Regions from separate parts of the Intrasporangium mesophilum genome, predicted to be linked through region 4. Evidence: riboswitches for the same ligand, from Rfam matches in the RefSeq annotation. Region 4 holds a riboswitch; each other region holds the start of a gene.
The links. A riboswitch is a leader RNA that binds a small molecule or an ion and turns the genes downstream of it on or off. The one in region 4 is predicted to bind S-adenosylmethionine.
Positions count from the first base shown of each region.

Region 1: it holds a riboswitch for S-adenosylmethionine, as region 4 does, so the genes downstream of both, ACYVLP_RS10985 (aminotransferase class V-fold PLP-dependent enzyme) here and ACYVLP_RS05820 (putative leader peptide) in region 4, are expected to answer to the same signal.
Region 2: it holds a riboswitch for S-adenosylmethionine, as region 4 does, so the genes downstream of both, ACYVLP_RS22435 (bifunctional o-acetylhomoserine/o-acetylserine sulfhydrylase) here and ACYVLP_RS05820 (putative leader peptide) in region 4, are expected to answer to the same signal.
Region 3: it holds a riboswitch for S-adenosylmethionine, as region 4 does, so the genes downstream of both, metX (homoserine O-acetyltransferase MetX) here and ACYVLP_RS05820 (putative leader peptide) in region 4, are expected to answer to the same signal.

Region 1 covers NZ_BAAGRF010000012.1:51,568-56,978, reverse strand. Annotated here, with positions in the region: gene ACYVLP_RS10990 (ATP-binding cassette domain-containing protein) at 1-1,368, shown strand, start outside; SAM riboswitch class IV at 1,753-1,881, shown strand; gene ACYVLP_RS10985 (aminotransferase class V-fold PLP-dependent enzyme) at 1,919-3,304, shown strand; gene ACYVLP_RS10980 (endonuclease/exonuclease/phosphatase family protein) at 3,396-4,433, opposite strand; gene ACYVLP_RS10975 (ribonuclease J) at 4,435-5,411, opposite strand, start outside.
Region 2 covers NZ_BAAGRF010000029.1:566,937-572,347, forward strand. Annotated here, with positions in the region: gene ACYVLP_RS22425 (DUF6541 family protein) at 1-653, shown strand, start outside; gene ACYVLP_RS22430 (acyl-CoA dehydrogenase family protein) at 676-1,839, opposite strand; SAM riboswitch class IV at 1,965-2,078, shown strand; gene ACYVLP_RS22435 (bifunctional o-acetylhomoserine/o-acetylserine sulfhydrylase) at 2,169-3,488, shown strand; gene ACYVLP_RS22440 (hypothetical protein) at 3,564-4,445, opposite strand; gene ACYVLP_RS22445 (Na+/H+ antiporter) at 4,505-5,411, opposite strand, start outside.
Region 3 covers NZ_BAAGRF010000029.1:84,329-89,739, forward strand. Annotated here, with positions in the region: gene ACYVLP_RS20325 (RNA polymerase sigma factor) at 1-927, opposite strand, end outside; gene ACYVLP_RS20330 (universal stress protein) at 1,260-1,658, opposite strand; gene metX (homoserine O-acetyltransferase MetX) at 1,838-3,112, opposite strand; SAM riboswitch class IV at 3,130-3,244, opposite strand; gene ACYVLP_RS20340 (DUF4192 family protein) at 3,396-5,006, opposite strand; gene ACYVLP_RS20345 (YkvA family protein) at 5,097-5,411, opposite strand, start outside.
Region 4 covers NZ_BAAGRF010000005.1:12,276-17,686, reverse strand. Annotated here, with positions in the region: gene ACYVLP_RS05825 (LacI family DNA-binding transcriptional regulator) at 1-832, shown strand, start outside; SAM riboswitch class IV at 1,098-1,210, shown strand; gene ACYVLP_RS05820 (putative leader peptide) at 1,242-1,313, shown strand; gene ssuE (NADPH-dependent FMN reductase) at 1,601-2,173, shown strand; gene ACYVLP_RS05810 (ABC transporter substrate-binding protein) at 2,230-3,249, shown strand; gene ACYVLP_RS05805 (ABC transporter ATP-binding protein) at 3,256-4,167, shown strand; gene ACYVLP_RS05800 (ABC transporter permease) at 4,167-5,078, shown strand; gene ACYVLP_RS05795 (LLM class flavin-dependent oxidoreductase) at 5,154-5,411, shown strand, end outside.

The sequences.
Region 1 (5,411 bases), on a different contig from region 4:
GAGCCGTCAGTGGCCCCGCTGCTGACCGCGCTTCGTGACGCCCTCGAGTCGTTCGTCGAGATGGGTCTGGGCTACCTCAGCCTCGATCGTTCGTCGGGCACGCTGTCCGGCGGAGAAGCCCAGCGCACCAAGATGATCCGGCACCTGGGGTCCTCGCTCACCGACGTCACGTATGTCTTCGACGAGCCGACGATCGGCCTGCACCCCCATGACATCCAGCGCATGAACGGCCTGCTGCTGCAGCTGCGCGACAAGGGCAACACGGTGCTCGTGGTGGAGCACAAGCCCGAGGCCATCGCCATCGCCGACCACGTCGTCGACCTCGGGCCCGGCGCGGGCACGGCCGGCGGCGAGGTGGTCTTCGAGGGGACCGTCGACGGGCTTCGCGGGAGCGACACGATCACCGGGCGACACCTCGACGACCGCGCCAGGCTCAAGCCGTCCGTCCGGACCTCGTCCGGAGCCCTCGAGGTGCGCGGCGCGAGCACGCACAACCTGCGGGACGTCGACGTCGACCTTCCGCTCGGCGTGCTTGTCGTCATCACCGGCGTGGCGGGCTCCGGCAAGAGCTCGCTGGTGCGCGGCTCGGTTGCGGGCCGCGACGGCGTGGTGGTCGTCGACCAGGGAGCGATCCGCGGATCTCGCCGCAGCAATCCCGCCACGTACACCGGGCTGCTCGAGCCGATCCGGAAGGCCTTCGCCAAGGCCAACGGGGTCAAGCCGGCGCTGTTCAGCGCCAACTCCGAGGGCGCGTGCCCGACGTGCAACGGCGCCGGGGTGATCTACACCGACCTGGCGATGATGGCCGGAGTCGCCGTCGTGTGCGAGGAGTGCGGAGGCAAGCGGTTCCAGGCCCAGGTGCTCGAGTACACCTTCGGCGGCAAGGACATCAGCGAGGTCCTGGCCATGCCCGTCGCCGAGGCCGTCGAGTTCTTCGCCGACAGCGAGGCCAAGATCCCTCCGGCGCACCAGATCCTGCGCCGGTTGGACGACGTCGGGCTGGGTTACCTCAGCCTCGGCCAGCCCCTCACCACGCTGTCCGGCGGCGAGCGTCAGCGGCTCAAGCTGGCGACGCAGATGGCCGAGAAGGGCGACGTCTACGTGCTCGACGAGCCGACGAGCGGTCTGCACCTGGCCGACGTCGAGCAGCTGCTCGGGCTCCTCGACCGGCTGGTCGACTCCGGCAAGTCCGTCATCGTCATCGAGCACCACCAGGCCGTCATGGCGCATGCCGACTGGGTCATCGACCTCGGCCCGGGCGCTGGCCACGACGGCGGCCGGGTCGTCTTCGAGGGTTCTCCCGCCGAGCTCGTGGCGTCGCAGGGCACGCTCACGGGCGAGCACCTCGCGGCATACGTCGGGGGGTGACCTCACCCCGGCGGGAGGCCACGCGACCGTGGAGCGCGACGTCCTTCCCACCCCCGCCTCTCGTCGAGTGAGCGCCCAGTCCCACCAGCCACACGACCACACACACGCCCCGACCTCAACGCAGGTCGAGTGAGCGCTCAGTCCCAGCAGCCCCGTCGAACCGAGTGGCCAGAGTGGCCAGAGGGACGAGCTGCTCACTGGACGTGAGGGTGGAGTCCGCCGGCCAGACGCGCGACGGACAGGGCGACAGGAGGGCGGGACAGGAGGGCGCGACAGGAGCGCTCGACAGGAGAGCACGACGCGGGGCGGCACGGTGTCTCAGATGGCGACACCTCCGGACCGACGGGTGGACAGGCCTCCGGCGGGCCCCCTATCGTCGTGCCAGGTCAAGAGTGTCAGCGACAAGCCCCGGCTCGCTGGCCAGCAACCCTCCTCCGCGGTGGGGTGCTCCGGGTGACGACCTGGCCGTTCCTCGTGGTGTTCGTGACATGCGAGGGCCGGCAAGCGCGGGCCTGCATCCGGTGGGTCCCTCAGACCCAGGAGCAGTCTCATGTCCGTTCTCCCTACCACCGCACTCTGTGGCGGCGCGCCGGCGCCGGTCGTGCGCACGCGGGCCCTGCACGTCGTGCCGGAGGCGAACACGCTGCCGAGCGTCGTCGGCGCCGGCCTGCGCGTCCCCACCCTGAGGGGCGAGGTCACCTACGCCAACCTCGACCACGCCGCCTCGACCCCGGCCCTGACCGAGGTCAAGGCTGCGGTCGACCGGGCGCTGGAGACGTACTCCTCCGTCCACCGCGGCGCCGGGTTCGCCTCCCGCCTGACGAGCGCGTGGTACGAGCAGGCCCGCTCCGAGGTGGCCGAGTTCGTCGGGGCCCGAGCGGACGACATCGTCGTCTTCACCCGCACGACCACGGACTCCTGGTCGGTGCTGTCCAGGGCCCTGCCGGGCCGCACGACCGTGTTCGTCTTCGGGACCGAGCACCACTCGACGCTGCTTCCGTGGGGCCGCTTCCGCACGGTCCGGCTTCCGGTCCCGGAGTCGGTCGAGGACGCCCACGCGCTGCTCGACGAGGCACTCTCGGAGCACCCATCGCGTCACCGGCTCGTGGTCATCGCGGCCGCGTCCAACGTGACCGGCGAGGTCTGGCCCGTCGAGCGGTTCGCGCGGCTCGCCCACGACCACGGGGCACGCATCGCCGTCGATGCCGCGCAGCTGTCCGCGCACCGCACCATCGACCTCGCCGCCTGGGATGCCGACTACGTCGCGTTCTCCGGCCACAAGACGTACGCCCCCTACGGCGCCGGCGTCCTCGCGGGCCGGTCCGACTGGCTCGACGCCGGCACGCCGTACCTGTTCGGCGGGGGCGCCACCCGTGCCGTCACCGAGGAGGGCACGACGTGGGCGGTCGGCCCGGCCCGCCATGAGGGCGGCAGCCCGAACGTCATCGGTGCCATCGCCCTCGCCGCGGCGTGCGCGACGATCCGCCAACACCGAGCCGCGATCGAGGCTCACGAGGAGCAGCTCCTGTCACGCCTGCGGGACGGCCTGGAGGACGTGCCCGGCGTCGAGGTGCTCCACATCTTCGATGATGAGCACGACCGGGTCGGCGTCGTGGCCTTCACCGTCGACGGCTTCGACTCCTCCCTCGTGTCGCAGGTGCTCTCCGTCGAGCACGGGATCGGTGTGCGTGACGGCAAGTTCTGCGCGCACCTGCTCGTCGATGAGCTCCTCGACGACCCCTGGGGCGAGCAGCCGGCTACCGCCGTCCGCGCCAGCATCGGGCTGGGCAGCACGGCGGAGGGCGTCGAGCGCCTCGTCACGGCGGTCCGCCGGCTGGTCGAGCAGGGCCCGGTCTCGTCCTGGTCGCACACCGAGGCGGGCTGGGTGCTCGACGGCGACGACCCGCGCGACATCGAGGTCGACCGGCCCTGGTGAGGCGCGGACCAGCGCGTCCTCGGCAACGTGGGAGGCGTGGGACGACGCGCTCACTCGACCAGTTCGGGACGGCGCGGCCCCCCGGCGGCGGTCAGCCGGCTTTCCGGAGGGCGTAGCTCGCCCACACGGCCGCGTGGTCGGCCCGGTTGTACGCAATCTCACCGGCGTCGACGAGGGTGAGCCCCCGGCTCAGCACGTGGTCGATCTGGACGTAGGGCGGCATACGGCTGTCGGAGTAGGGCCAGGTGCGCACCCAGCCCTGACCAGCCTCCCGCTGGGCGTCCATCAGCCCGGTCGCGAGGTCACGGAAGACCGGATGGCCGAAGGCCGCGTTGAAGTCACCGGCGATGAGCACCGGCTCGCTGCCCTGCTGCGCGTCCTTCCAGGCGTCGAGGCGCTGCAGGCCGGCGTGCCACTGGTCCGTCGCGCCGCGCAGCGGAGCCATCGGGTGCGCCACCTTGAGGCGCACCCGGCCTTCGGCGACAGTCACGTCGACCTCGGGCTGCGCGCTCGGCGTCGCCTCGACGGCAGGGTCGGTCCCGGCGCTGCGCAGGCTCAGCGGGTAGCGCGAGAGGATCATCGTGCCGGTGTAGGTGTCCGCCCGAGGCGTTCCGACCCGCTGCGTGAAGTAAGCGGTCGCGCCGTCGTCGTCGAGACCCTGGATGGCGTCCGGCGTGGCCTCCGTGAGCACGAGCACGTCGACGCTGTGGTAGCGCACGGCGTCCATCAGCTGCAGCGGGTTCGCCTGCCCGAAGCGCAGGTTCGCTGCCATGACCGTGAGGTCGCGGTCCGCCTTGGGCGACGCATGGGACCGGTACGTCGGCACGGCCATCGCCATCGCGACCGTGAGCGCCGCGACGACCGGCACCACCATCCACCACCGCCGCAGCAGCAGGGTCGCGGCTGTCAGCAGGATGAGCCCGACGACCACGAACGGGGCGCCGGACTGGATGACCACCACGAGGTATGCCGTCGAGTCCAGCCAGCGCAGCGCGCCCATCGCGACAAGGAGGACGAGCGCGACAGCGATGGCCACGTCCAGCCACCAGCGTGGGAGCCGAGCGCGCTCGTCGGACGCGTCGGGCTCCCCCTCGTCGACGGGTGCCGCAGCGGCGTACGTGGCGGTCATCTCAGGCCTGGAGCACGACCGGGATGATCATGGGCCGCCGGCGGATCTTGCCGCCGACCCAGGACCCGACGGCTCGCCGGATGACCTGCTGGAGCTGGTGGTCGTCGCGGACGCCGTTGGCGACCGCCTCCTCCACGGCGCGCTCCACCTTGGGGATGACCTGCTGGAAGATCTCCTCGTCCTCGACGAAGCCGCGCGCCGTGATCTCCGGGCCGGATGCGATCTTCCCGGTTGCGGCATCGAGCACGACGATGCAGGTGATGAAGCCCTCGTCGCGCAGGATCCGGCGGTCCTTGAGCAGGGCCTCGTCGGTGCCTCCGATGTTGGTGCCGTCGACGTAGATGTAGCCGCAGTCGACGACGCCGACGACCGCGGCGTGCCCGTCGACGAGGTCGACGACGACGCCGTCCTCGGCGAGCACGACGTGGTCGTCCGCGACACCGGTGCTCTTGGCCAGCTGCGCGTTGGCGAACATGTGGCGCCACTCGCCGTGGACGGGCATCACGTTGCGGGGCTTGACGATGTTGTAGGCGTAGAGGAGCTCACCGGCGCTCGCGTGGCCGGAGACGTGCACCTTGGCGTTGCCCTTGTGCACGACGTGGGCTCCAAGGCGCATCAGGCCGTTGATGACGCGGTAGACGGCGTTCTCGTTGCCGGGGATCAGGCTGCTTGCGAGCAGCACGGTGTCTCCGGGGCCGACGTTGATGCGGTGGTCGCGGTTGGCCATCCGGGACAGCGCGGCCATCGGCTCGCCCTGGGAGCCGGTGCAGATGAGCACCACCTGGTCGTCGTCGAGCGCGTCGATCCGCTTGAGGTCCACGAGGATGTCCTCGGGCACGTGGAGGTATCCGAGGTCTGCTGCGATGCCCATGTTGCGGACCATCGAGCGACCGACCATGGCGACCTTTCGCCCGGCCTTCTCCGCCGCGTCGAGAACCTGCTGGACGCGGTGGACGTGGCTGCTGAAGCAGGCGACGA
Region 2 (5,411 bases), on a different contig from region 4:
GGCCCTGGTACAACGACACCCCACGCATCGAGACCATCGTCATCCTGCCCGCCGTGGTGGCGTCGTCCGCCGCTCTGGTGTGGCTGGGCGACCTCGTGTCCGGGCTGCTGGCCCGGCGGGTCCGGAGCGTCGTGACCCGGCGCGAGGCTGCGGCGGTGGGCGCCGTCGCCGTGCTCGGAGCCACGACCATCCTCTACGTCGGCGCCCACCAGGAGGTGCTGCGACCGTACTTCCACCCGTCGGCCGACCGGTCGTGGGTCACCGACGACGAGCTGGTCGCGCTCCGGGAGCTGTCGGCGTCACTGCCCCCGGATGCCGTCGTCGCCGCAAACCCGTGGAACGGTGCGACGTACCTCTACGTCGTCAGTGGGCGTCGCCTCCTCGTACCGACCGAGAAGACGAACTACCCCGGCGACATCTCCCTTTTGTCCTTGCGTCTCGACGCCGTCGGCGCCGACCCGGAGGTCTGCGCGGCCGCGCAGCGGCACCAGGTGGACTGGGCCGTCACCGGCGGCGAGGCGGCGCACCCGGTGCTCAAGGTGACGCTGGACGAGTACCGGGGGGTCGACGCGGTGGACAGGTCACCCGCCTGGCAGAAGGTCCGCTCAGCGGGGCCCTACACCCTCTACCGGCGGATCTCCTGCGCCGAGTGAGCAGCAGCCGTCACCGGAGCAGTCACCCGAGCAGCTGGCGGGCCATGACGATGCGCTGGACCTGGTTCGTGCCCTCGTAGATCTGCGTGATCTTCGCGTCGCGCATCATCCGCTCGAGCGGGAAGTCCCGGGTGTAGCCGGCGCCTCCGAGCAGCTGCACCGCGTCCGTCGTCACCTTCATCGCGACGTCAGAGGCGTAGCACTTCGCGGCCGCGCCGAAGAAGGGAAGGTCCTTGTCGCCGCGCTCGGACTTGGCCGCTGCGACGTAGACCATCTGGCGGGCTGCCTCGAGCTCCATCGCCATGTCGGCAAGCATGAACTGGATGCCCTGGAAGTCGGCGATCCGCTTGCCGAACTGCTTGCGGTCCTTGACGTAGGCGATGGCCTGGTCGATGGCGCCTTGGGCGATGCCGACGGCCTGCGCGCCGATGGTGACCCGGGTGTGGTCGAGGGTGCGCAGCGCCAGCTTGAGCCCGTCGCCCACGACGCCGACCACGCGGTCGCCGGGGATACGGACGTTGTCGAAGTGCAGCTCACGCGTCGGGCTGCCCTTGATGCCGAGCTTGCGCTCCTTCTCGCCGAACGTGAACCCCTGGTCTGACTTCTCGAGGACGAACGCCGTGACGTTGCTGCCCCGGGGACCGTCGGGGTCGGTGACGGCCAGGACCGTGTAGTACTCCGAGACACCGGCGTTGGTGATCCACGACTTCTGGCCGTTGATGACCCAGTCGTCACCGTCGGCGCGGGCCCGGCACTTCATGGCCGCGGTGTCGGAGCCGGCCTCCCGCTCGGACAGGCCATAAGAGAACGTGGTCCGGCCCTGCGCGAGGGGCGGGAGGTACGTCCGCTTGATCTCGTCGCTGCCGGCGAGGATGAGCGGCAGCGAGCCGAGCTTGTTGACGGCGGGGATGAGTGAGGAGGACGCACAGACCCTCGCCACCTCCTCGATGACGATGCAGGTCGCCAGCGCATCGGCCCCGACCCCGTCGTACTCCTCCGGAACGTGGGGCGCGAAGAAATCGGACGCGACGAGGGCGTCGTGCGCCTCCTGGGGGTAGCGCGCCTCCTCGTCGACGGAGGCGGCATACGGGGCGATCTTGTCCTCGGCGACGGCGCGGACCGCCTCCCGCAGTGCCTCGTGGTCCTCGCTGGTACGGAACAGGTCGAAGTCGGCGTTCGTGCTCACGGGCGCGATCCTACTCGCGAGTTCGATTTAGTAGGACGTCCTAGTGATCGACGCCACGCGACCGCCGTCCAGCATGAGGACGCCCCCTGCGTGGCCACCGCGAAGCGTGCCTACACTCCGCAGTAGGTCATGAGTGCCAGCGCCAAGCCCCGGCTCGCTGGCCGGCAACCCTCCAACCGCGGTGGGGTGCCCCGGGTGAGGACCTGGTCCGCGGCATCCGCCGTGGGCAAGCGCGGAGAGTTCTCTTCCGCACCGATCCGTCGGTGCCTGGGGCATGGGTGCGCCCGGTCATCGGCGACCAGACCTGTCGAACGATGGAGGAAACACCGATGACGACGAGCCCCAGCTGGTCCTTCGAGACCAAGCAGATCCATGCCGGACAGTCCGCCGACAGCGCGACGGGAGCGCGGGCCCTGCCGATCTACCAGACGACCAGCTACGTCTTCAACGACACAGACCACGCCGCAAACCTGTTCGGGCTCAAGGAGTTCGGCAACATCTACACCCGCCTCATGAACCCGACGACCGACGTCGTGGAGCAGCGGATCGCCGCCCTCGAAGGTGGAGTCGGAGCGCTGCTCGTCGCCTCGGGCCAGGCCGCCGAGACGCTCGCAGTGCTCAACATCGCCGAGGCCGGCGACCACGTCGTCGTGTCGCCGTCGCTCTACGGCGGCACGTTCAACCTCTTCAAGCACACCCTGCCGAAGTTCGGCATCGAGGTCGGCTTCGTGGAGGACCCGACCTCGATCGACTCGTGGCGGGCGGCGATCCGGCCCAACACCAAGCTGCTGTTCGGCGAGACGATCGCCAACCCGAAGTCAGAGATCCTCGACATCGAGGCCGTCGCCGCCCTCGCCCACGAGCACGGCGTGCCGCTCGTCGTCGACAACACGGTCGCGACGCCGTACCTCATCCGGCCGATCGAGTGGGGCGCGGACGTGGTGGTCCACTCGGCGACGAAGTACCTCGGCGGGCACGGCACGTCGATCGCGGGCGTCATCGTCGACGCGGGCCGCTTCGACTTCGGCGCCGACCCCGAGAAGTTCCCGAACTACAACACGCCCGAGGAGAGCTACCACGGACTCGTCTTCGCGCGTGACCTCGGCGTCGGCAGCGCCCTCGGCGCCAACCTCGCCTTCATCCTCAAGGCTCGCGTGCAGCTGCTGCGGGACCTCGGCCCGGCCGCCTCGCCGTTCAACGCCTTCCTCATCGCGCAGGGGCTCGAGACTCTGTCGCTGCGGATCGAGCGTCATGTCGAGAACGCCCACAAGGTCGCGGCATACCTCACGGAGCACGAGCAGGTGGAGCGGGTCGTCTGGGCGTCCTTGCCGGACAGCCCGTTCCACACGCTTGCGGAGAAATACACGCCGCGCGGCGCCGGCGCCGTGCTGTCGTTCGAGATCGTCGGCGGGCTCGACGCGGGCAAGAGGTTCGTCGAGGCGTTGACGCTGCACAGCCATGTCGCGAACATCGGCGACGTCCGGTCGCTCGTGATCCACCCCGCGTCGACGACCCACTCGCAGGGCCCCGACGAGGACCGCCTCGCAGCCGGCGTCACGCCCGGCCTGGTGCGCCTGTCGGTCGGGATCGAGCACATCGACGACATCCTCGCCGACCTGGAGCAGGGGTTCACTGCCGCCAAGGCGTAGCCGGGACCGTCCGACACACCACGTCACGTCACCCGGGGTCGTACGCGCTCGACGCAGCCGTGCGACCCCGGGTTGCTATGTCCGACGGCGCGTCGGAGGCACCGCACGGCGGGCCAGCCGGGCCAGGCGTGACGGCTCGGTCTGCCAGACAGAGGCTTCCAGCGGGTCCCAGGCGTATGCCGGGACGGTTCCCGGGCGCGCGAGCACCCCGTCGAGACCCGGGAGGCCGAGCGCGAGAGCCGACCACTCGAACAGCGGGCCGAGCCGCGGCACGATGATGCCGACGTCGAGCAGATGCCCGATGCTGTGCTCCGCGTCGACGTACGCCTCGAGGTCGCCCTCGAGCGGATAGCGGTCCGGCAGCACGCGCGACAGCGACAGGAAGATGCCGGTCATGCTGAGCCGCGGGTCGCCGACGAGCCGCCCACAGGGCGCTAGCCAGGCGAGCGCGAGGCGCGGGTTGGCGACGAGCGCGTGCGCGTAGAGGACCCGCACGAGGACGAGGTTGATGAAGAAGCGCTCGACCTGGCGCTCGCGGGCGGCCGTGGCCTCGTTGGCCAGGTATGCCGTCGCGATCGTCACGTTGTGCGCGCGGTACCACGACGTCGCCGTGGGCGCTCGGATGAACTCGAGCATCGCCGCGACACCCGGGGTGCGGGGCTCGCCGCTCCGGCCGAAGGCCAGGGCCCGGGCCTCGCACGTGTCGCGCAGGAGCGCCTCGTTGAGGGCGCGCCACCAGGGGCTCCCTGGCGACGGACCCGACTCCGGGTTGAGCAGCCCGCGCCGGTGCTGCCAGCGCATGAACGCCGTCGCGGCGCGCAGGTACGGCAGGTAGCCGCGGTCGTAGGGGCGCGGGACCTCGTAGAGGCGGCGCAGCAGGTCCAGCCGGCCACCCGGATCGTCACGGACCGCGGCGACGCACTCGTCGGTATACGGCCCGGCCGCGCTCTGTGCCATCGCCAGATCGTCGCAGGGCGCCGCCGCTCACGGCCAGCCCGTGACGGGGGCGGAACCGCTCAGCCGACGACCTGGTCGACGTAGCACCACCGCCACGACTCCCCCGGCTCGATCGAGCGCATGACCGGGTGTCCGGTCTCATGGAAGTGCGCGGTCGCGTGCTTGAACTCGGACGAGTCGCAGCACCCGACATGCCCGCACTCGAGGCACAGGCGCAGGTGCACCCACGTCGTCCCCTGACGCAGGCACTCCTCGCAGCCTTCGGGTGTCCGAGGCTCGAGGCAGGCCTCGCCGTCCTCCAGGTGCTCGCACGGGGCTTGGATGGTCTCCACGGGCAACATCTCACTCTCTGCCAGACGTGCGGTCTGCTTGTCGATGCGGTCGAGCATCGTCTCCTCGAGGTCGAGCGCGCCGAGCACGACGCGCAGCACCACGTGGTCGGCGCGTCCCTCGTCGCGCAGCCGAAGCACCTCGTCGCGCTCGGCCTGGAGCATTCCCAGCCTGGCACGGACGTACCGGTCGCTCGGCGTCTCGGCGGCGTCGGCTCCACGAGGGCCGAGTCGCTCCCACATCTGGTTGAGCCGGTCGTCGGAGCGCTCGCGGAGCACGTCACGGGTCTCGGGGTCGACGTCCGGGGTGGCGTCGAGCCGCTCCAGCCCGACGCGGGTCGCGGCCTGCAGGACGGTCGCCGCCTGGAGGGCGTCCTCCCGGGGGTCGGGCCCGCGGACGCCGAGCCGATGAGCGAGCTTGGGCAGGGTCGTGCCCTGGATCAGCAGCGTCCCGACCGTGACGACGACGGCGATGAGGATGAGCACGGCCCGGTTCGGCGTGTTCTGTGGGAGCAGCAAGGCGGCGGCGAGCGTCACCACGCCGCGCATGCCGGCCCACGACAGGACGACGCTGTGCGACCACGGCGCCGGGGGCTCGCGGTGCAGCACCGACGTGCTGAACCACCTGAACGGCACG
Region 3 (5,411 bases), on a different contig from region 4:
GAGCTCGACCTCCTGCTCGGCGTTGAGCAGCGCCACCTTGCCGATCTGCTTGAGGTAGTCCTTGACCGGGTCGGCGGTCGCGCCAGCGGTGACGACCTGCTGGGCGGGAGCGTCGTCCTCGTCGTCGTCGCGGATGACGAAGCCCGACTCCTCGGACTCCTCCGCCGCGGGAGCGCTCGCTGCAGGCCGGTCCTCGTCGTCGCCTTCCTCGCGGTCCTCTGCCTCCGCCTCGGGCTCCTCCGCCTCTACCGCCTCGTCGGTGACCTCGACGTCCTCGAGCTCACCGTCCGGCGCGTCGTCAGGCTCGGCCTCGCCGGCCTCGACCTCGTCCTCGGCGTCGCCCGTCGCGTCAACCGCATCGGTGGTCTTGGCGGCGGCCTTGGTCGCCGCCTTCTTCGCCGCGGTCTTCCTGACCGCGGGCTTGGCGGCCGCCTTGGCGACGCCGGCGTTCGTCGCGGCCCTCTTGGCGGCAGGCGTTGCCTTCGCTGCCGACTTGGTCGCAGTCTTGCTGACCTCGGCCTCGTCAGCCGCGGCCGCGCTCTTGGTCGCAGGAGCGGCCGTCGCCTTCGCCGTGGTCTTCTTGGCGGCGGCCTTCGTGGGTGCGGTCGTCCGGCTGGTCGCGGTCTTCGTAGCCGCGGCCGTGGTGCTGCGTGCGGTGGCCACTGTGCCTCCCTTGGTCCCAGTGCGGGTCTTCTTCGTGCTGGAGTGCGGCGCGTCGACGACGATCTCGATGTCGTGTGCCTCGAGCGTCGTCAGTACCGGCTTCATCTGCTTCAGGTCGAGGTCGGCCTCGGCCTGGGCGCGCGCGATCTCCGTGCCGGTGATGGTCCCGTTGCTGGTCCCCTTGACCAGGAGCTGCATGATCGCCTCGTGCTGGAACACCTTCGGCAGGGTCTTGGGAGCTCCAGCGGTTGTTGCTTTCGGCACGGATGCAGTCGCCTTTCGTCGCGGGTCTCGTCAGATGATCGCTCCGACTCCGGGCATGCATCATCACAACGAACGAGAATGGGGGTTCGTGCCGGGGGAGCTTGGCCAGTCGGAGTCGATCCCTGAGTCGATCTCTCGGTCGCGCCTCGTGCATTCCGGTACTCCGACATTATAAAGCGCTGTTCGGCATCCGGGCGAACGCACGACGCATCCGCGCGCCCACACATGGCGACGATCGACCGCAACACCGGCTGGACGACGGTTCTCGACCACCCGATCCCAGGGCGCCCTCCCGCGATCTTGGCCCTGGGTCGGCCTCGTCGTGAAAGGGCTCAGAGGGCCTTGACGGCCAGGACGGGACAGCTCGCGTCGAGCAGGATGCGCTGGGCGTTGGAGCCGAGGATCAGCTTGCCGACCGGGCTACGGCGGCGCAGGCCGATGACGATGAAATCGGCGTTCTCCTCCTCAGCGACGCTGATGAGGTCCTCGGCGGGGTCGTTGCCGCGCACGAGCTGGCGCACCTCGTGCTGCAGCCCCTGCTCCTCGAGCATCGCCTGAACGCGTGAGAGCTCGCCCTCGAACATGCTGGCCTCGTCGGCGTCGAAGTCCTTGCCGCCCCGGTGGGAGCTGATGACGACAAGCTTCGTACCTCGAAGGACGCACTCCTCGGCCGCTCGCTTGAGCGCCGCGCGACCTTCCTTGGTTGCGACATAACCAACGACGATGGCCACTTCCCCGGACCTCCTTGGGACGGAAACAACCAGTGCTCGAACCGTACCCGAAATCGGGGTCCGCGGCGCGCGGCGCGGCGGTGCTCGCAGAGTGACTGTGACCAGCCCGCGAGCGACCGCGGAGCCGGCCGCTCCGGCGGCCGCTCATCGACCGAACAGCGGGCTGCTCCGCCTGCTGGTCAGCCAGCCGACCGGGAAAGGGCCTCGGCGACGATCCGGCCGACCTGCTCCTCCTCGATGAGGAAGCCGTCGTGTCCGAAGTCGGACCGGATGTGCCTGCGGTAAGACCGGGGCAGGGCCATATGGAGCTCGTCCGAGAGCCGCGGCGGGTAGAGGCGGTCTGTGTCGACCGAGACCACGGTGCAGTCAGCCGTGACCCTCGCCAGCGCGGCCGCGACCCCACCGCGGTCGCGACCCACGTCGTGGGAGTTCATCGCCTCGGTGAGCACGAGGTAGGAGTTGGCGTCGAACCGTCGCGCAAGCTTGCCGGCGTGGTGGTCGAGGTAGGACTCGACCGCGAAGCGGCCCCGGTCGCCCGCGCGCAGCGGGTCCTCCCCGAGCTGTGCCTCACGGCCGAAGCGCGCGCTCAGCTCGGTCTCCGTGCGGTAGGTGATGTGTGCGATCCGGCGCGCGAGACCAAGCCCGGCCTCCGGACGCCGGGGCGAGTCGTAGTAGTCGCCTTCGGCGAAGTGCGGGTCGTTGCGGATCGCGAGGAGCTGCGGCTGGCACCACGCGATCTGGTCGGCCGTGGCGTATGCCGTCGAGGCCAGCACGATGCACCGCTCGACGATGTCGGGGTAGGTCACCGCCCACTCGATGGCGCGCATCCCGCCCATCGAGCCGCCGACCACGGCCGCGAGCCGGTGCACGCCGAGCGTGTTGAGCAGTGCGCGCTCGGCGGCGACCTGGTCGCGAACGGTGACGTACGGGAAGCGACTCCCCCACGATCGGCCGTCGGTGGAGGTGCTGGACGGACCGGTCGTGCCCTGGCAGCCGCCGAGGACGTTCGCCGCCACGACGAACCACTGAGCGGGGTCGACGGGCCTCCCGGGACCGATGAGGCTGTTCCACCAGCCCGGTGAGAGATGGCCATCACCCGCCTCGCCCACGACGTGACTGTCTCCGGTCAGGGCATGCTCGACAAGGATGACGTTGTCGGCCGCCTCGTTCAGCGTGCCCCAGGTCTCGTAGGCGATCCGGACCTCGGGGATCACTCCCCCGCGCTCGAGCTCGACGGGACCGATGTCGACGAACTGCCGGTTCCCGACCGGGTCGCCCTGGCGCCAGGCCCCGTCCAGCCTGGCGGCGCCATCCACGGTTGCCGATGCGGCCGCCGGCACCACAGCTGGGGCCGTCAACACAGGTGTCGCGGCCCCGGCCGTGTCAGGGCCCGCAGAAGCGACCTGACGCGCGGGACGCCGCGTTCGGACCGGCTGCCGGTCGGTGACTGTCATGGCGGATTGCTCCTAGGTGCTCGCGCTTGCACACACCCGGGACGGGCGTGGCCAGGTCCTCACCCGGGGCACCCCACCGCGAAGGAGGGTTGCCGACCAGCGAGCCGGGGCTTGTCACTGGTGCTCATGACCTTGGACCACCATACGCGAGCGTCCGCCTGCCGTTTACCTCACGGTCCACGACATGGACTCGAAGCCATGTCGTCGGCCAGGGCAGGCGACACGTGCGGAGCGCGCATCCTCGTGCGGCTCCGCGGGCCTCGGGCGAGGCCGCCGAGCCGAGTCACGACGACTCAACGGCGGTCTGGGCCCGCAAGCCACAGATCAGGGCCTCGCGGATGAGCAGGCTGAGGGCGTGGTCAGGCTCGGCCTCGAGGGCCCGATCCGCCGCGATCCCGGCGCGCGCTCCGTCGCCACCCCACCATGCATATGACGCGACCAGGGCAAGCAGCGGCGCCGCGTGTGGCGCCGGAGTCAGGCGACAGACCGCTTCGAGCCGCGCCTGGATCGCCTGAGAGGCGGCGGCCGCACCCCAGTCATCCCAGCCGAGGTCACTCCCCGTGCTGGGTGCCGCCGCGCGGGCCGGCCCCAGCTCCTGGCCGGCTGCCCCGGACCTCGCCCGGCGTTGTCGCCGGCCCCGCTTGCGCTTGCCGCGCCGTGGGCGTCGCACCCTACCGACCCCGGCGGACGGCTCATGGCCGTGGACGGAAGCGCGCGAGCGACCCGGCCCGGGCTGCACCCCCTCGAGCAGGGCAACGCCCGGGTCGATCGGGGACGTGGGCTGCGAGACGGCCTCGACGAGGAGAGCAAGAGACTGTGCCGGGTCTGTGGGCCACGAGTCGAGCAGCGCCGGGTCACACCTGAGCCACGCAAGGATCAGCCCGCGCACCCAGGGGTCGCGCAGTGGTCCGACGATCGTTGGGAGCCGGTCCTCGAGGGCGGCGCCCTCGAGGTCGCCTCGCAGCAGCCCTGCCCACGCCTCCAGCGTCTCCTTCACGAGTCGCTCGAGGGCAGCGAGACGCTCGGCATCGTCCGAGGGAGCTTCGCCCATGCCGTCGCCCCAGTCGTCGTCCCAGGCGTCGTCCCAGGCGTCCCAGCCGTCGCCCCACCCGTCCCAGCCGTCGTCCCAACTGTCAACGGACCCGTCGTCCCAAACGTCGTCCCAAACGTCGTCCCAAACGTCAACGGACTCGTCGTCCCGGCTGTTGTCCCAACCGTCAACAAGGCCCTCGTCCGAACCGTCGCCCAGGCCGACATCCCTGCCACCGTCAGGCTGCCCCGAGACCGCTCCGGACCCGTCTGGGAGACCGCGCCGGTCGCACCGTCCGCCCGCCTCGACGTACCGCTGCTGCCACTGCTCGATCCCGGACGAGATCGGCTCGTGCCGGGCATCGGACTGGTCCAGCGGCCCGAAGACCTGCCACAGGTCGTCGCGACCGCGGAGCGGGGCGTGCCCCAAGGCGACGAAGGAAGCGACCGCGGGCACATCGCTCGGATCAGGCACGGGATGCCCCTCCTCCGGGCAGCAGCCCCTGAGTAGGTCGAACCAGCGGCCATCCCGCACGACCACCCGCTCGCGGACGATGACGCGGTCCGCCTCGATGGCATCACTGAGCGCATCGATCAGTGGGCTGGCTTCACCGGCCTCGTCCTCGAAGCCGACAAGCGCCACAGCTGACGGCTTCTCGCTCAGGAGCACGGCCACCGCCTCGGTCACGGCCTGCTGCAGGCTGCCCTGTCGAGGGTCGTCGTGAGGTAAGTCCAGGCGAGCGACCAGCCCGATCCGCTTGCCGTGGAAGCAGCTGACCACGACGCTCCGTGACGGGTGGAACCCCAGCTGGAACGGGATGATGCTCAACAGGTCGGCAGCACCCGACAACGAGATCTTCGGCATTCCCCGAGCCTGGCGGCCCGGGCGGCACCGCGCCGCCCCTCGGACGACGCCTGTGGACGAAGCAGCGCCTGCGCGAGGGGATGTGGAAAGTCAGCGCTCGAGGCGCTTGCGCACCGACTCCATGACGTAGTCCGTGGCCGCTCCGCGCATGCCTTCGGGCAGGCGCGTGCGCGCCGAGCGACCGCCGCTGGCACCGGTGCCAGCTGTGGCACCGGCGCCAGCCGTGGCACCGGTCGTGCCCGTCGAACCACGCCCAGCCCCTGCATCCGTCCGTCCGGCGCCAGGAGGACCACCTCGGGCCCAGTCGGATCCGCGGGTGCCCGCACCTTCCGCGAGTCCGGGCGCCGCCGCCCCGGTGAAGTCTCGGTCTCGCCGCGGGACGGTCGGTCCTGTCGCGGCGCCGGG
Region 4 (5,411 bases):
GTTCTCGGCCGCCGTCAAGTCAGCACTGGAGCTCGAGCTGCCCATGCTGCGACCGGCAGTCGTCCGGTCGCGATTTGACTTCCGCGAGAAGGCGCGGCCGCGGGAGCTGGTGAGAACTCTCGACGACATCGGGCGCCGCGGCTCGATGGGGGTCATCCTCAAGGCACCCGACGAGCCCGAAGTCAGCGACGCGATCAACAGGCTGCATGACACCGGGATTCCGGTGGTCACCCTCGTCACCGACATCCCGCTGAGTCAGCGCGTGGCGTACGTGGGCATAGACAACCGGGCGGCAGGCGCGACCGCGGCCTACCTCATGGACCAGTTGCTCCCAACGGGCGAGGACGCGATCCTGATCGCGTTGAGCCGTACCGCGTTCCGCGGTGAGGAGGAACGCGAGATGGGTTTCCGAGCGGCCATGCGGGAGCGAACAGGAGGCCGAAGGCTGTATGAGGCCACCGATACCGACGGCATCGACACGGCGGTCCGGGACCAGACCATCTCCCTGCTTCGTGAACACCCCGACGTCACCGCGGTCTACTCGATCGGCGGAGGAAACCGGGCGATCCTGGACGCCTTCGAGGTCGTCGAACGGAGGTGCCGGGTCTTCATCGCTCACGACCTGGACCGTGACAACCTGTCGCTGATCCAGAACCGGCAGATCACCGCCGTGCTGCACCACGACCTGCGACAGGACATGCGCCGCGCCTGTCACGTGATCATGCAAGCCAACGGGGCTGTCGACGGGCCGATCGAGTCCATCCCGTCACAGATCAATGTCATCACGCCCCACAACATCCCCTCCCATCCCATGCACTCGAGCGTCCGCTGACCGCATCCCAGATCGGCGGATGCGTGGCTGGCTTCCGCAGTCGGCTCTCGGCGGACGACAGGGACGATGGCGAACCCCTCCGGGTGCCGCTCATCGCGACTGCCTGCAGGACGGGTCTGGTGTGCTCGCCACCCGTTCTGTACTGCCCCAGGCCGGGGCTCGGAGCCTCACTCGGGGCGGAGGCCCCGAGACCGGCGTCTCGTCATGAGAGACATTCCCTAGAGAACTAGTAGGAAATGCGGCGAGCCCGCTACTGTCGTCGACAGGTCACGAGATCCAGTGCCAAGCCCCGGCTCGCTGGACAGCAACCCTCCCTCGCGGTGGGGTGCTCCGGGTGACGACCCGGTGGCCACCAACCGGTGGCCGCAAGCGCGAGGCTCACCAGAGCCTCGGTCCAAGAGGACGGCTCATGAACCTCCGCCTGACCGGTCGGCGCCACGTCGACCTGCAGCGCGTCGCCAGCGCCCTCTGTCGCGCCTGAGACCACGAGGTATGCCGCTGTCCGCCGGCCGCGGCCCCGCCACCTGACGCTTCGGTCACCTGACCGCCCCGTCAGCTGACCGTCGTCGTTCCCCGCAGCAACGCGGTGCCTCCTGGGCCCTGCGACGTCGGCTTCGGCCCTGCCGGGACTCGCTGCAGCCGTGCCCTGCTCGGCCGTGCCCTGCTCGGCCATGCCCCGCTCGGCATGCGGCCTTCGCTCTGCCCGCCCCGCCTGCACCACTTCCGCACCACTGCCCGCACACCACCACACCCGTCGAAGGGTCTCCCATGGCACGCATCGCCACCATCTCCAGCAGCCCGTCCGAGGTATCGCGCACCGAAGCGGTCCTCGCCGACGTCAGCGCGCGGGTCACCAGCCACGGCCACCAGGTCACGCGCCTCGTGCTACGCGACCTGCCGGCGGAGCCCCTGCTGCTCGGCCGCGCCGACGATCCCGCCGTGGCGGCCGCCGTCGCGGTCATCGCGAACGCCGACGCGGTCGTGGTGTCCACGCCCGTCTACAAGGCGGCATACGCCGGCCTGCTGAAGACCTTCCTCGACCTGCTCCCGCAGTTCGCGCTCCGCGACAAGGTCGTCCTGCCAGTTGCCACCGGCGGGACCGCGGCCCACGTGCTCGCCATCGACTACGCGCTGCGGCCGGTTCTGACCAGCCTCGGCGCCACCACCGTCACGCCCGGCTGGTTCGTCCTGTCCTCCCAGGTCACCTGGGCCGACGACGGCTCGCCCGTGCTCGACGAGGCGGCGGCGACCCCGCTGCGCGACGTCACCCACGGGTTCCTCGCCGCCATCGCGCGTCACCAGGCACTCGGTGCCCACATCGAGCGCACTGCCGTCGCCTGACGACCGCTCCCCCGCCTCCGCCCCGCACCCCCGCACCCCCAGAGAAGGAACAAACCATGACGCACCTCATCTCGCGCACTGTTGCCCTGCCGGTGGCCTTGCTGGTCACCTCTCTCGCGGCCGCATGCTCGACCGCCGCCGGAGCCGAGACGGACACGGCCGGCGCGGTGACCCTGCGCTACCAGGGCAGCGCCAACGCGGTGTCGTTGCCCGAGCTCGCCGCCGACCTCGGCTACTTCAAGGTCGTCAAGCTGAAGTGGGTGGGCAACACGATCAGCGGCCCGCAGGATATCCAGTCCGCCGCGACCGACCAGACCGACTTCGGCGGCGCCTTCGCCGGGGCGGTCGTCAAGCTGATCAGCGCCGGCGCCCCGGTCAAGGCCGTCATCAACTACTACGGCGAGGACGCCAAGACGTTCAACGGCTTCTACGTCAAGGCCGACGGCCCGATCAAGGCCCCCCGCGATCTGATCGGCAAGAAGATCGCGGTCAACACGCTCGGCGCGCACAGCGAGGCGGTCATCAACACCTACCTGAAGAAGAACGGCCTCACGCCGGACGAGATCAAGCAGGTCCAGCTGGTCGTGGTGCCACCGAACGACACCGAGCAGGCCATCCGCCGCGACCAGGTCGATGTCGGCGCGCTGGGCGGCATACTCCAGGACCGCGCCATCGCCGACGGTGGGCTGCGTCGCCTGTTCAGCGACTACGAGCTCTTCGGTGCCTTCAACGGCGGCCAGTACGTCCTGCGGAACGACTTCATCAAGAGCAACCCCGAGGCCGCCAGGGACTTCGTCACGGGCGTGGCCAAGGCCATCGAGTGGGAGCGCACCACGCCACGTGAGCAGGTCATCGCCCGGTTCACCTCAATCATCGACAAGCGCGGCCGCAACGAGAAGACGGACAACCTGAAGTACTGGAAGAGCGTCGGCGTCACCGAGCGCGGCATCGTCAGCGATGCGGACTTCAGCCGTTGGGGCAGCTGGCTCGAGGAGAAGGGCTTCCTGGGCGGCAAGCCGCTGGACCCCGCCTCCTACTACACCAACGAGCTCAACGGGCTCGCCAAGGAGGGGTGACCGGCTATGCCCGACACACTGACCGACACGAAGACCAACGCACCCCCGGACCCGCAGACCCCGCGCATCTCACTGCGCGCCGTGACCAAGGAGTTCCAGGTCCGCCCCACCGCGGGCGACCCCGCCGGCCACGTCCTCCGGGCGCTCGACGACGTCACGCTCGACGTGCGCGCCGGCGAGTTCCTCACCCTCGTGGGCCCGAGCGGCTCGGGCAAGACGACCCTTCTCGACATCCTCGGCGGGCTGAGCCAGCCCACGGCCGGAGAGGTGCTCGTCGACGGACACCCCGTCACCGGCCCCGGCCTGGACCGCGGGATCGTGTTCCAGCAGTACGCCCTGTTTCCGTGGCGCACGGCAATCGGCAACGTGGCGTTCGGGCTCGAGGCGCGGCAGTTCGCCAAGCAGGGCCTCGGGAAGAAGGAGCGGCTCGAGCGAGCTCGGGAGTACCTCGCGCTCGTCGGTCTCGGCGGCTTCGAGGAGCGTTACCCCCACGAGCTCTCCGGAGGCATGAAGCAGCGCGTCGCCATCGCACGCAGCCTCGCCTACGAGCCCGGGATCCTGCTCATGGACGAGCCCTTCGCGGCCCTCGACGCCCAGACCCGCGAGCAGCTACAGGACGAGCTGCTCCGCATCTGGCGCACCACCGGCACCACCGCGGTGTTCATCACCCACGGCATCGAGGAAGCGGTCTACCTCGGGCAGCGGATCGCGGTGCTGAGCGCGCGGCCCGGACGCCTCAAGGCCCTGGTCGATGTCCACCTCGGCGACCGCACCCCCGGGGCCGGCGACCTGCGCTCGACCCCCGAGTTCGTCGCCTACCGGCACCAGGTGTGGGAGCTCCTGCACGACGAGGTCGCCCGGGCCCAGCACGCCGGCCACCAGAAGATCCAGCCCGACGGCACGGAAAGGGCAGCCTGATGACCACCACAACCACCATCACCGAGCGCCCCACCCCCCAGGTCTCCCCGGCAGCGGAGGAGACACCTGCACCCGACACGGCCCCGACCGCGTCAACAGCCCGCGACCCGGGTGACAAGGCAGCGTTCGAGAAGGTCCTCCGGATCGTCAGAACCGCCGCCTGGCGGTCGGCCGCGATCGTCCTGTTCCTCGCGATCTGGGAGGTCGTGCCGCAAACCCTCCTCAGCGACAGCACCCGGGTCTTCCTGCCGCCGCTCCACGAGGTGCTCGCGGCGCTGCGCGAGCTCATCGCGAGCGGCGAGCTCGGCGACGACCTGACCGCCAGCCTCAGCCGCTCGGTGCTCGGCTTCTCGATCGCGGTCGTCGCCGGGATCGCCCTGGGCCTCGTCCTGTCGTGGTACCGCGGTCTCGCGTCCTTCCTCACGCCCCTGCTCGAGCTCTTCCGCAACACCGCGGCGCTCGCGCTCCTGCCGGTGTTCGTCCTGCTCCTGGGCATCGGCGAGACATCGAAGGTCACGATCGTGGCCTACGCGAGCTTCTTCCCGGTGCTGCTCAACACCATCGCCGGCGCCACGACGGTGGACCCGCTGCTCATCCGGGCCGCGCGCTCGCTCGGCCTCTCGCAGGTCCGCCTCTTCCAGAAGGTGATCCTGCCGTCCGCGGTCCCGACGATCTTCACCGGCATCCGCATGGGTGGCACGGCCTCGATCCTCGTGCTCATCGCTGCCGAGATGGTCGGAGCGAAGGCCGGTCTCGGCTTCCAGATCGTCAACGCCCAGAGCAGCTTCCTCATCCCCCAGATGTATGCCGGCATCCTCACGGTCTCCCTGCTCGGCCTCGTGGTGAACTCCGGCCTGGTCCGCCTGGAGGCGCACTTCTCCCGCTGGCGCACTTTCGCGCCCACCCGCTGACCGACGAGGTATGCCGCCGGCCCCGGGCATGCGGCATACCTCCCACCCACACCCACCACGCAGGAAGGCATCCCCATGTCCGCACCGTCCGCACCCGAGCGCAAGCTGCACCTCAACGCGTTCCTCATGGCCAACGGCCACCACGAGGCGGCCTGGCGCCACCCGTCGGTCGACCCGGCCCGAGCGCTCACCCTCCAGCACTTCATCGACGTCGCGAGGACCGCCGAGCGCGGGCTGCTCGACTCCGTGTTCCTGGCTGACGGCGTCGCCCTGTGGGGCAACGTCCGGTGGAACTCGCACGCCCCGTTCGAGCCCCTGACCCTGCTGTCGGCG